DNA from 2 places in the Stenotrophomonas sp. 96582_Sma genome. Region 2 is predicted to be linked to the other one. Evidence: predicted binding sites of a transcription regulator. Region 2 holds the regulator's gene; the other holds the start of a gene.
The links. The regulator FliA, encoded in region 2, starts transcription of late flagellar genes. The targets are predictions, from matches to a motif close to TAAAGTTTNNCNNNCNNNGGCCGATAA.
Positions count from the first base shown of each region.

Region 1 (6,701 bases), 1.5 Mb from region 2:
GAAAGCGGCACGTACCCGCGCCAGCAGCTGAGCCCGTCAATCGGGATTGACGCCCGCAGATCAGCCATACTTCTCCAAGCCGCTGGACGCGGCAAAGGGGAATCATCCATGAATGTCCAATGCTCCGCAGCTTTGGCAGCCCTGCTATCGATGGCACCCGCTGCGCATGCGATCACCGCCTCTGACCCACCCCACGAATCCCGTCAGGCTGCGACCGCGACTGCGGACGCCGATATTGCGCGGATCGAATCTCTCGGCCGGTCATTGTTCGAACATGATCTTGCCGCCGAACGCGCAACCGACGCACTCGTAGCGAAGGGAATGCGCAAGGATGACCGCGTTGCTGGATGGGTCACCGAACAACGCGACAACCGCTATGTCGTCAGTATCCTCGGAGGTGACAGTAGCGTGCTGTATCGGGTAGTCACCGACGACAAGGGAACGCTTGCCGGTCCTGTACAGACCCTGTCGCCACCCGAGCCACTATCGCCTTATGAGGCCGGCGCGGCAGCTGCGCGTGCACTGGCATTGAGCAGCAAGTTTCAAGCGTGCTCGAAGAACTACAACACGGTCGTGCTACCGAACGTGGACGGCACGGCAAATGCCTGGAGTGTCTACCTGCTTCCCGGCACATTCGATCCTGCAGCGGTGCCTCTGGGGGGAAGCCATCGCGTGGAAATCGCGGATGAAAAGATCACTTCCAGCCGGCCTTACACCCTCTCCTGCATCACGCTGCAGCGTCCACCGCGGAAGGGTGCCATGATGGTGACCCATCTACTCGATCCAACGCCGACCGAGATCCACGTTTACTGGAGTCTCTGGGCACGCGCGCCACTGTTCGTGAGTACGGCCAAGGACGTGATCTGGAAGATTGAGAACGGACATATCAGCAAAGTCGTGGACTGACATCCGGTCACACCATGGACGCCCATGGTGTGACCGGCACCACAACGCTTACCGCGCAGCAGCTCAGGCTGCGCGACGCGGCACAACCGAAGCTGTGTCGCCTTCCACCTTGAACACCGACACCGACGTGGTCAGTGCATGCGCCTGTTCTTCCAGCGCGCGGCTCGCCGCGGTGGCTTCTTCCACCAGCGCAGCGTTCTGCTGGGTCACCTGGTCCATCTGCACCACCACCTGGTTGACCTGCTCGATACCGGCGGCCTGTTCCTTGCTTGCCGCTGCGATGTCGCTCATCAGCTGGGTGGTGCGCGAACTTGCCTGGGCTACGCGGGCGATCGCGGCTTCCGATTCAACGGTCACTGCCAGGCCGCTCTTCACCTTGGCAGCGGCATCTTCGATCAGTTCCTTGATCTCCTTGGCGGCGACACCGGCACGCTGCGCGAGCGTCCGCACTTCACTGGCGACCACGGCGAATCCACGCCCCTGCTCACCTGCACGCGCCGCTTCCACCGCAGCATTCAGCGCCAGGATGTTGGTCTGGAACGCGATGCCATCGATCACCGTCGAAATTTCCGAGATGCGTGCCGAGGACTGGTCGATCTCACCCATGACCGAGGCCATCTGTGCCATCGCCTGCTCGGTCTCGCGCACGGCGGCACCGGCCGCATGCGCTTCACTGTCGGCCTGACGCGCCAGCTCGGCGTTCTGGCGCACGGTGGAGGTCAGTTCCTCCATCGATGCGGCCGCTTCTTCCAGATTGGCTGCCTGCTGCTCGGTACGGCGCGACAGGTCGTTGTTGCCGGCGGCCAGTTCCTGCGCCGCGTTGTTGATGCTGTCGGCAGCCACCTGGATGCCACGCACGATGCCGGTCAGCTGTGCGGTGGTGGTGTTGGCATCGTCGCGCATGCGTGCGAACACGCCGTCGTACTCGCCGTCCATGCGTGCGGTCAGGTCGCCGTGCGAGATCGCGCGCAGCACGTCGGAGACATCGGCGATGCTGGCCTGTGAACTGGCCATCATGCCGTTGAGATGTTCGACCATCGCCTTGAACTGGTACTGGAACGCAGCGGCATCACCACGCATGCTGAAATCACCGGCGCGTGCGGCGCGGGCCAATTCATCGATCTGCGCGTTGATCGCCATCAGGCTCTGCTTCACTGCCGCCAGGGTGCGGGTCAGCGTGCCCTTCTCGCCCGGGTAGTCGGGCAGGTCGCGGCTGAGGTCGCCGATGGCGTAGCGCTGCATCACTTCGGCCATCAGCAGCTCCACCTGCACGTGCGATTCGACCAGGCTGTTGGTGGCCTGCACCATGCGGCCGAAGTCACCGGGGAACGCCGTGGCGTCCATGCGATAGCGGATCGCGCCCGCCTCATGCTGCTCAGCCATCTGCAGCTGTGCGCCGATCGCCGCCTGCACGCTCTGCCGCACGCTGGCCATCGCCTCGCCCAGCTGAGTCAGTTCGTCACGGCCGCCAAGGCGGAACTCCTGGTCCAATTGTCCCTTGGACAGGCGCTCGGCCAGGTTCACCGCGCGGGCCAGCGGACCGGTCAGGCTGCGGCCGATCATCACCGAGGCACCAATGCCCACCAGCAGCGCGACGCCGCCCAGCACCAGCAGCTGCAGCAGGCTGCGCTCACCCAGGCGGATCGCCTCGGCGGCGGCATCACGGCTTTCCTTCTCTTCGAAGTCTACGCCATCGGACAGCGCCTTGTTCCAGCCGTTTGCCGCTTCCTGCACCGGGCCCAGGGTCAGCGCTACGGCGCCCGGGTAGTCGCCATGCTCCATCAGTTCGCTGGTCTGCTTGTTGAGTGGACGCGCAATGGCACGCTTGGCGGCGATGGTTTCCGCGATGGCCTTGCCGTCGGCGTCGCTGGGCAGCGCCTGGTAGGCGGTCCAGCTGGCCTCGTAGCGCTTGACCAGGTCGGCAATGCGCTTCTCGTCGCTGCCACGGTCTTCGCCCTGGCGAATCAGCATTTCGCGGCGCACGACCATCATCTGGTTGTTGGCATCGAGCATCTGCGACAGCAGACGCACCTTGGCCACGCTGACGTCGACCACCTGCTGCATCGCGCGCTTCTGCACGACACTGGCGGTGGCGCCGGTGGCCACCACGGCGGCAACCAGCAGCAGCAACAGGCCAAAGCCCAGCCCAAGACGCCAGGCAACCCTGACGTTCCTCAAGTAGTTCATGGGGGTATCCAAAACGGGGGGATGCGCCCTTATCGGCGGCCCGGCAGGCAATCTTGATCGCCGTCCGTCGACGGCGTCGGCCACCGTTCACCTTGGTGAGCCCCCTGCGCAGCAGCACCTGCGCGCTGGACACGGCTGCAATACCTATGGCTGCTCATGCGGCATCAGATCCCTTTCACGGTGGCTCGGCGGCTGCTGCGGGCAAGGTGGTGGCGTGACCTGCTGGAGATCCCAATGCCCTTGCCCGTGTCCCGATCCACCCTGCTCGCTCTCTCGCTGCTGGCGTCGCCAGCCTTCGCGCAGGCGCCGCCGCCCCACTTGCCCGCACCCATTGCCGAAACGGCCGGACCGGACACCGCACCCCACTCCGCGCTGCACGCCCAGGTGCTGCTGGATCGCGCGAACTTCTCCCCTGGCCAGATCGATGGCGAAGTGGGCAGCAACCAGCGGCGCGCGGTGTCGGGTTTCCAGGCAGCGCACGGGCTGGACGTAACGGGTGAACTGGACGACGCCACCTGGAAGGCCCTGCAGGCCGATACCGTTGGGCCGCTGGCCAGCTACACGCTGACTGCTGAGGATGTCGCCGGTCCGTTCCAGGCCACTCCGAAAGGGCCCGCCGCCCAGGCCAAGCTCACATCGCTGGGCTACGGCAGTGTGGAAGAAGCCCTCGGCGAGCGCTTCCATGCCTCCCCTGAGCTGATGAAGGCGCTCAATCCCGACGTGGACCTGACCAAGGCTGGCAGCCGCATCCAGGTACCCAACATCGCACTGGCCGCATTGCCGAAGGCGGCGAAGATCGTGGTCGACAAATCCGATTCCACTCTGCAGCTGCTTGATGCAGTGGGCAAGCTGATCGCACAGGTCCCCGTGTCTTCGGGCAGCCAGCACGATCCGCTGCCGATCGGCGAATGGAAGATCCTCGGCGTGTACCGCGACCCGCCGTTCCACTACAACCCGAAGCTGTTCTGGGATGCCCGCAAGGGCGAGAAGAAAGCCACCCTGCCACCGGGCCCGAACAATCCGGTCGGGCGCGTCTGGATCGACCTGTCCAAACCGCATTACGGCCTGCACGGCACGCCTGAACCCGGCCACGTGGGCAAGACCGAATCGCATGGCTGCGTACGCATGACCAACTGGGATGCGCTGCGTGTGGCCGATGCAGTGGACACTTCGGTCCCCGTGGTGATGCAGGAGTGAGCCGATGCGCCTTCCGCAGCTGATCGTACTGGGCGTTCTGCTGGGACTGAGTGCAGGTTGGTGGCTGCGCCGCGACGCGAGTGAGCCGGTAGCCGCCTCGCTGCCGGCAGCGCCATCGACGATGGCCGCCGCGCCGGTGACGGAACCAGCAGCGCCGCGCGCAACAGCCCCACCCGCCGCCACCGCGCCGTCAGCCGCGCAGGCTCCGGATGCACCGTCCGGTCTGCTGCTGCCGGTGCAGGGTATCCAGGCGTCCCAGCTGCGCGATACGTTCACCGATGCACGCAGCGAGGGTCGCGTGCACGATGCCATCGACATCATGGCTGATACCGGTACGCCGGTGCTGGCGGTGGCCGATGGAACGGTGGAAAAACTGTTCGACAGCGAGCGCGGCGGCTTGACGATCTACCAGTTCGAACCCAGCGGACGCTGGTGCTACTACTACGCGCATCTGCAGCGCTATGCCGATGGCCTGGCGGAAAAACAGGTGATCAAACGCGGGGATGTGATCGGTTACGTCGGCAGCACAGGCAATGCCAGTGCCGACGCGCCGCACCTGCATTTCGAAGTACACATGCTCGGACCGGAAAAACAGTGGTGGAAGGGAGAGTCGATCAACCCCTATCCCCTGCTGAAGTCGGCGGCACTGACGCCCGGCGCTGCCAGCGCCTCAACACCAGAGTAAAGACAGCCAACGCAGCCCCTGGAATCAGCAGGAACAGCGCCGCCATCTTCCAGAAGAAGAACGGCCACAGCCAGATGTAATCCAGGTCGGTCAGCTTCAGCAGGTCCAGCGGTGGCTGCAGCTCGATGTCTGCCGCGTGCCCGGCCAGCGCCGGGTCCACCTCCAGCACGGTGACCCGTAGCCATGAGCGGCCGCGTGGCAATGCGTCGCCGCGGCCATAGCCAAAGTAGAACGCCGTAAGGCCGCTGGACTCAACCGAAGCCAGCGCGCGATTGATGCCCTGCCCGGCCACTCCCGAACGCTCCCCTGCGCGGAAGTCTCTCTGATCGGTCGGAGTTTCGATGTGCAGCAGCACCTCGGGGTCAGCCTCTGTACCGTCCGCGGCATAGCGCAGGCGCAACCGCAGTTGGTCATCGATAAGGCGGTAGACGGTGATCTGGGCGGTTGCGCCAGGACTCAGCACCAGCGGCACCGTCTGCGTGCGCGACGCCAGGGCATTGGCGGCCGCACCCAGCAGCAGTACCAGGCAGGCGATGCCCCACAGGCTCCACAGCACCCACAGGGTGATCCGCACCACCGTTACGCCCTTCACGCTGACATCCGGGTCATCACGTCACCTCCCTGCTGGCCGTGCCGACACAGTAACGAAAAAGCCCCGCTTTCGCGGGGCTCTTCCTGTCACCTACGCCGGGCAGCGCCCGGCGCTACCTCAGGCGAACGGATCCTGCAGGACCATGGTGTGGTCGCGGTCCGGGCCGGTGGAGACAATGCTGATCGGGCAACCGGCCAGCTCTTCCAGCGAACGCAGGTAGGCACGTGCGGCCGGCGGCAGGTCGTCCCAGTTGGTGATGCCGTGGGTGTTCTCACTCCAACCCGGGAACTCCAGGTACACCGGGGTGCAGTCTTCCCAGCCCTGCGCGTCCAGCGGCGCGTACTCGGTGCGCTTGCCGTTGTATTCGTAGGCGATGCAGACCTTCAGCTTTTCCATGCCATCCAGCACGTCCAGCTTGGTGATGCACAGGCCGCTGATGCCGTTGATGGCCACGGCGCGCTTCAGCGCGACGATGTCCATCCAGCCGCAGCGACGCGGACGGCCGGTCGAGGCACCGTACTCGGCGCCGCGGTCACGGATGCCCTGGCCGACTTCGTCGTCCAGTTCGGTCGGGAACGGGCCGCCGCCGACGCGGGTGGCGTAGGCCTTGGCGATGCCCAGCACGTAGTCGATCGAATCGGCACCGACGCCGGAACCGGCCAGTGCACCACCGACGGTGGTGTTGGAGCTGGTGACGTACGGGTAGGTGCCGTGGTCGATGTCCAGCAGCGCACCCTGCGCGCCTTCGAACAGCACGCGCTTACCCTGCTTGCGCAGGTCGTGCAGGATGCCGGCCACGTCGGACTTCATCGGCTGCACGTATTCGCCGAAGGCCAGCGCTTCGTCGAAGGTCTTCTGGAAATCGACCGCATCGGTGTTCAGATACTTGGTCAGCACGAAGTTGTGGTAATCCAGCGCGGTGCGCAGCAGTTCTTCCAGCTGCTTCGGGTAATGCAGGTCGGCGATGCGGATGCCGCGACGCGCCACCTTGTCTTCGTAGGCCGGGCCGATGCCACGGCCGGTGGTGCCGATCGCCTTGCCGCCGGCAGCGCGCTCGCGCGCCTGGTCCAGGGCGATGTGGTACGGCATGATCAGCGGCGCGGCCGGGGAGATCTTCAGGCGCGAACGCACTTC
Region 1 is NZ_CM151122.1:3,638,131-3,644,831, forward strand. Features, by position in the region: gene ACZK2R_RS17050 (hypothetical protein) at 1-31, shown strand, start outside; gene ACZK2R_RS17055 (hypothetical protein) at 109-906, shown strand; gene ACZK2R_RS17060 (methyl-accepting chemotaxis protein) at 970-3,093, opposite strand; gene ACZK2R_RS17065 (L,D-transpeptidase family protein) at 3,328-4,290, shown strand; gene ACZK2R_RS17070 (M23 family metallopeptidase) at 4,295-4,975, shown strand; gene ACZK2R_RS17075 (hypothetical protein) at 4,905-5,567, opposite strand; gene ACZK2R_RS17080 (adenylosuccinate synthase) at 5,685-6,701, opposite strand, start outside.
Region 1: ACZK2R_RS17060 (methyl-accepting chemotaxis protein) is a predicted target of FliA. The motif match lies at 3,123-3,149, and genes of this name have one in related genera.

Region 2 (6,701 bases):
GCAGATCCCGCTGGAGACCGAGGCCCATCGAGGCCGCGGCCTGATGCTGGGGCTGATTTCGCGCAAGCTGCCGATCGCCCCGGTCGACCCGCTGGAAGAAGGTGGTGTGATCGCACTGGTCGGACCGACCGGCGCCGGCAAGACCACCACCATCGCCAAGCTGGCCTCGCGCTTCGCCGAGAAGCACGCGCCGCGTGACGTGGCCCTGGTCACCACCGACACCACCCGCATCGGTGCCCGCGAGCAGCTGTACGGCTACGGCCGCCAGCTCGGCATCGCGGTGCACGAGGCCAACAGCGGCACCGACCTGGACCAGCTGCTGGAACGCCTGAAGGACTACAAGCTGGTGCTGATCGACACCGCCGGCCTGGGCCCGCGCGACCGCGCCCTGGCCGCCCAGCTGCAGTGGCTGCGTGCCGCCCGCCAGGTCCGCACCCTGCTGGTGCTGCCGGCCAACACCAGCTTCGGCGACATGGACGAGGTGGTCCGCCGCTTCGGCGCCGCCAACCTGCAGGGCCTGGTACTGAGCAAGCTGGACGAGACCGGCCGCTTCGGCAACGCCCTGTCGGTGGCCGTGGACCATGCCCTGCCGATCACCTGGGTGACCGATGGCCAGGACGTCCCGGAGGACCTGCACCGGGCCAGTGCAGCCAATCTTGTACTTCGCCTTGAAGATTTGCGCCGCGCGGCCGATATGCCCTGCAACCCGGAGTTGAACCATGCCGTCGCGTGAGTACGCCAAGCTGACCAAGACCTTCCCGCTGTCGGCCACCCGCAGCGAGCCGCTCGGCCCTGTGCGCACCATTGCGGTCACTGGCGGCAAGGGCGGCGTGGGCAAGACGAATGTGTCGGCCAACCTGGCCGTGGCCCTGGCTGGCATGGGCAAGCGCACGCTGCTGCTGGACGCCGACCTCGGCCTGGCCAACATCGACGTGATCCTGGGCCTGAACCCCACCTTTACCCTGGCCGACCTGGTCGCCGGGCGCTGTTCGCTGGACGACGTCATCGTCGAAGGCCCGAACGGCGTACTGGTGGTCCCGGCCGCATCCGGCCGCCGGCACATGGCCGAGCTGGCCCCGGCTGAGCACGTTGGCCTGGTCAACGTGTTCTCCGAGCTGGAGCGCGAGCTGGACATCATGGTGGTGGACACTGCCGCGGGCATCACCGATGGCGTGCTGACCTTCTGCCAGGCCGCACAGGACACCGTGGTGGTGGTCTGTGACGAGCCGGCCTCGATCACCGACGCCTACGCACTGATCAAGGTGCTGTCGCGCGAGCGCGGCGTGGACCGCATCCAGGTGGTGGCCAACATGGTGCGCGACCCGAACGAGGGCCGCGTGCTGTACGAAAAGCTGACCCGCGTCTGCGAGAAGTTCCTTGCCGATGTCTCGCTGAACTACCTCGGCTGCGTGCCGCAGGATGACTGGCTGCGCCTGTCGGTGCAGCGCCAGCAGCCGGTGGTGAAGGCCTATCCGTCCAGCCCGGCGGCGCTGGCGATCACCGAGATCGCGCGCCGTACCGCGCGCTGGCAGGCGCCGACCGAACCGCGTGGCGGCGTCGAGTTCTTCCTCGAACGCATCCTCAAGCAGCGTGGGGTGACGGCATGAAAGGCGCAGCCCAGTACAGGGAAGTGCAGCGCTCGGCGGCAAACGAAGTCATCGCCCAGCATTCGGACCTGGTGCGGCGCATCGCCCACCACCTGGCCGCGCGCCTGCCGGCCAGCGTCGAGGTCGACGACCTGATCCAGGCCGGCATGATGGGCCTGATCGAAGCCTCGCGCAGCTATGACGCCGACCAGGGTGCTTCTTTCGAGACCTACGCCTCGATCCGCATCCGTGGTTCGATGATCGACGAGATCCGCCGTGGTGACTGGGTCCCGCGCTCGGTGCACCGCCGTGCACGTGATGCCGCCGCCACCATCCGCCGCCTGGAACAGAGCAGTGGCCGTGCCGCCAGCGCCACTGAAGTGGCCGCCGCGATGGAGATGCCGCTGCCTGAGTACCTGCGGCTGATGGAAGACGCTGCACGTGGCCAGGTGCTGAGCCTGGAATCGCGCATCGAGGACCAGGGCGAGCTGGACACCGTCGCCCAGGGCGGGCCGACCCCGCAGCAGGTACTGGAGCGCGGTGAGTTCGGTCGCGAGCTGGGCAAGGCCATCGGCCACCTGCCCGAGCGCGAACAACTGGTGCTCTCGCTGTACTACGAGCAGGAACTGAACCTGAAGGAGATCGGCGCGGTGCTCGGCGTGAGCGAGTCGCGGGTCTGCCAGATCCACGGCCAGGCGGTACTGCGCCTGCGTGGCCGGCTGAAGCTGTTCGAGGCTGCCGACGCAGGCCTCGAAGAATGAACATCCCCGAGGCGGCTGCCCCCGGCCGTCCGGAATGAACAACAAAGGAATTCTGCTTTGAACAAGAACATGCGCATCCTGATCGTCGACGACTTCTCGACCATGCGTCGAATCGTCAAGAACCTGCTGGGCGATCTGGGCTTCACCAATACCGCCGAAGCCGAGGACGGGCATGCCGCGCTGTCGCTGCTGCAGAGCCAGCCGTTCGATTTCGTGGTCACCGACTGGAACATGCCGGTGATGACCGGCATCGAGCTGCTCAAGGCCATCCGTGCCGATGCCAAGCTGAAGACCCTGCCGGTGCTGATGGTCACGGCAGAAGCCAAGCGCGAGCAGATCATCGAAGCCGCCCAGAGCGGCGTGAACGGCTACATCATCAAGCCGTTCACCGCGCAGACGCTGGAAGAGAAGCTCGGCAAGATCTTCGAACGCCTGGCGGCCAGCGCCTGATGGATACCACGGTCGACAAGAACGCCCTCGCCCTGCGCCTGCAGGAGGCCCTGGACGCACTCGAGTCCGGTGACGAGGCCGCCTGGCGGCAGCGCATCGATGGGCTGGTCGCGCTGCGCACGCAGCCGATGATGAGCGGCCTCTCGCGGCTGGCCCGCGAGCTGGGGCAGGCGCTGGGCGAACTGCCGACCGTGCCGAGCGAAGCCGGCGAACTGGACGACGCCTGCGCGCGACTGGACCACGTGGTGGCGATGACAGAACAGGCCACGCACCGCACCCTGGACCTGGCCGAGGAATGCCGCAGCCTGACCGAACAGCTGCGCGCCGAAGGCCTGCAGCCGGGCCAGGACGCGCAGCTCGAGCGCATCCGCCACAACCTGACCGAGATCGCCCTGACCCAGAGCTACCAGGACCTGACCGGGCAGATCATCCGTCGCGTGGTCGGCATCGTCCGCCGCGTGCACGAAGGCTTCGGCGCGCTCGGCCTGCCGCCGGAACAGCATCGCACCGACCCGGAACTGGCCGGGCCGGCACTGAAGGGACTGGACCGCCACGCGGTCTCGCAGAACGACGCCGACGACCTGTTGTCGGATCTGGGGCTGTAAGCATGAGCGCGGTATCCGACGACATCACTGCCGATTTCATCATCGAGGCGCAGGAGATCCTGGATCGCCTCGGCGAACAGCTGGTGTCGCTGGAGCAGGCACCGCAGGACAGCGACCAGCTCAACGCGGTGTTCCGCGGCTACCACACGCTCAAGGGCGGCGCCGGCTTCCTCGGCGTCACCGCCATGGTCGAGCTGTGCCATGCCGCTGAAGAGGCGCTGGGCGCCGCACGTGCCGGCCAGGCCGTGCTGCAGGCCCACCACTTCGACGCGGCCCAGCAATCGCTGGACTACCTGCAGTCGATGCTGGACGCGGTTTCCTCCGGCACCGAGCCGGGCTATGCGCCGCCGGACCTGATCGCACAGTTCGACGTGCACGGCGGTGCCGTGGCTGCACCCGCCGCCGCAGCAGCACCCACCGCGGGTGGCAGCGACCTGATCACCGACGACGAATTCGAGGCTCTGCTCGACCAACTGCATGGTGGCAACGCGCCGACCGCGGTCGCGCCAGCGAAGAAGGCCGACGACGGACTGATCAGCGAAGACGAGTTCGAAGCCCTGCTCGACCAGCTGCACGGTGGCGCGGCACCGGGCACCAAGCCTGCGGCCGTGGTGGCACCGGCACCGATCGCAGCGCCGCGCCCGGTCGCCGCACCGGCACCGGTGGCGAAGCCGGCCGCCAAGCCGCTGGCCGAGGCCGAACATACCGTGCGCGTGGACACCAAGCGCCTGGACGCGATCGTCAACCTGATCGGCGAACTGGTGCTGTCACGCAATCGGCTCAAGACCCTGCGTGCACGCCTGCGCGATGAAGAGCTGGACCGGGCCGTGTCCACTCTGGATATCGCCACCGCCCGCCTGCAGTCGGCAGTGATGCGCACCCGCATGCAGCCGGTGGGCAAGGTGTTCTCGCGCTTCCCCAAGGTTGCCCGCGACGTCGCCCGCTCGCTGAAGAAGGAAGTGGACCTGGAACTGATCGGCGCCGAGACCGAGCTCGACCGCAACTTGGTGGAAGCGCTGGCCGACCCGCTGGTGCACCTGGTCCGCAACGCCATCGACCATGGCGTGGAAATGCCCGACCTGCGCGAGGCACAGGGCAAGCCACGGATGGGCCATGTGCGCCTGTCCGCACAGCAGGAAGGCGACTACGTCAGCATCGAGGTGCAGGACGATGGCGCCGGCATCGACCCGGAAAAGCTGCGTGCCAAGGCGCGCGAGAAGGGCCTGATCGATCCGGAAGCCGCCGCGCGCCTGAGCAGCGAGGAGTGCCTGCACCTGGTGTTCCTGCCCGGCTTCTCGACCAAGCAGCAGGTCACCGACATCTCCGGTCGTGGCGTCGGCATGGACGTGGTGCAGTCACGCATCCGCGAACTGAGCGGCCAGATCCAGATCCAGTCGGAACTGGGCCGTGGCAGCCGCTTCCTGATCCGCGTGCCGCTGACCCTGGCGATCCTGCCGACCCTGCTGGTGCAGGCCGGCGAGGACGTCTATGCGCTGCCGCTGGCCCGCGTGATGGAAGTGCTGCACGCGCCGCGCACCTCGCTGGGCTGGTTCGATGGCCGTGCCGTGCTCGACCGCCGCTCGCACACGCTGCCGCTGGTCGATCTGCGCCAGTGGCTGGATGTGACGCCGGCCGCCTCGCCGCTGCTGACCATCGTGGTGCTGCAGGCTGGCGAAGCGCGCTTCGGGCTGGTCGTGGACCAGGTACGCGGGCGTGAGGAAGTGGTCATCAAGCCGCTGCCGAAAGCGCTGCGCGGCCTGCGCGGTTATGCCGGTGCAACCTTGATCGGCGATGGTCGCATGGCGCTGATCCTGGACGTGGACGGGCTGCGATGAACCCCACCGGGCCATGCCCGGCGCCCCGAAAACTGTGACCACCGTCTGTACGCGATCTACCGGTGTCTCAAGTCCCATTCATACACGCCGATACCGGAACCATGGATAGACTCAGCCTCATTGGACTCTTTCTCGCCCTGGCCTCGCTGGTCGGCGGCAGCATCCTCAAGGGCGCCGGCCTGGCGTCGTTGTGGTCGCCTGCGGCGTTCGTGATCGTCATCGTCGGCACCGTCGCCGCGATCCTGCTGCATACCTCGCCGGCGGTGTTCAAGCATGCCTTCAAGATCGTACGCTGGGTCGTGCGCCCGCCGCACAGCGATCGCCGCGAACTGATCCAGCAGATCGTCGAGTGGAGCAACATCGCCCGCCGCCAGGGCCTGCTGGGCCTGGAATCGCAGGTGGAAGCACAGCAGGACCCGTTCCTGCGCAAGGGCCTGCAGCTGCTGGTGGACGGCGTCGAACCCGAATCGATGCGGCACATGCTGGAAATCGAACTGGGCAGCCAGGAACACCAGGACCAGGCCGGTGCCAAGGTCTTCGAAGCGATGGGCATCTATGCACCGACGCTGGGCATCATCGGTGCCGTGCTTGGCCTGATCGCGGTGATGAAGAACCTGGCCGACCCGAGCAAGCTCGGCCACGGCATCGCCGCAGCGTTCACCGCCACCATCTACGGCATCGCCTCGGCCAACCTGCTGTTCCTGCCGGTGGCCGCCAAGCTCAAGAGTGTGATCTCGCACAACACCCGCGACCGCGAAATGGTCATTGAAGGCCTGATCTCGATCGCCCAGGGCGAAAACCCGCGCAACATCGAAACCAACCTCTCCGGCTTCCTGCACTGACATGGCCCGCCGCAAGCACCACGAAGAGCACGCCAACCACGAAGCATGGGCGATCCCCTATGCCGACCTGATGACGCTGCTGCTCGCCTTCTTCGTGGTCATGTACGCGATTTCCTCGGTGAACGAAGGCAAGTACCGGATCATGGCCGACGCGCTGACCGATGCCTTCGGGGGCGCGCCGCGCACGATCAATCCGGTACAGGTCGGCAACAAGCAGGTGCAGGGTGGCGGCTGGGACAGCCCCTCGGTGATCAAGTCCGGCACCAAGATCGGGCCCTCGGCGCCTGCGCCGTCGCACGACCCGACCCTGCTGCCGTCGATGGCCTCGCAGATGCGTATGCCTGTTTCGGTGCACAACCAGGAGCAGATCGCGCGCGCCGAGCGCCAGCTCAACAGCATCGCCGACCGCCTGACCGCCGCGCTCGCGCCGCTGATCGACCGCGGCATGATCAGCGTGCGCCGCACCGAGCTGTGGATCGAAGTCGAGATCAACAGCGACATCCTGTTCCCCACCGGCTCGGCGGCGCTGGACGTGCATGCGCGGCAGACCCTGGCCAGCCTGGCCGAGGTCCTGCGCGACGTACCCAACAGCGTGCGCGTGGAAGGCCACACCGACAACGTA
Region 2 is NZ_CM151122.1:2,132,672-2,139,372, reverse strand. Features, by position in the region: gene flhF (flagellar biosynthesis GTPase FlhF) at 1-733, shown strand, start outside; gene ACZK2R_RS09920 (MinD/ParA family ATP-binding protein) at 720-1,607, shown strand; gene ACZK2R_RS09915 (RNA polymerase sigma factor FliA) at 1,604-2,347, shown strand; gene cheY (chemotaxis response regulator CheY) at 2,405-2,797, shown strand; gene ACZK2R_RS09905 (protein phosphatase CheZ) at 2,797-3,402, shown strand; gene ACZK2R_RS09900 (chemotaxis protein CheA) at 3,405-5,237, shown strand; gene ACZK2R_RS09895 (flagellar motor protein) at 5,339-6,079, shown strand; gene motD (flagellar motor protein MotD) at 6,081-6,701, shown strand, end outside.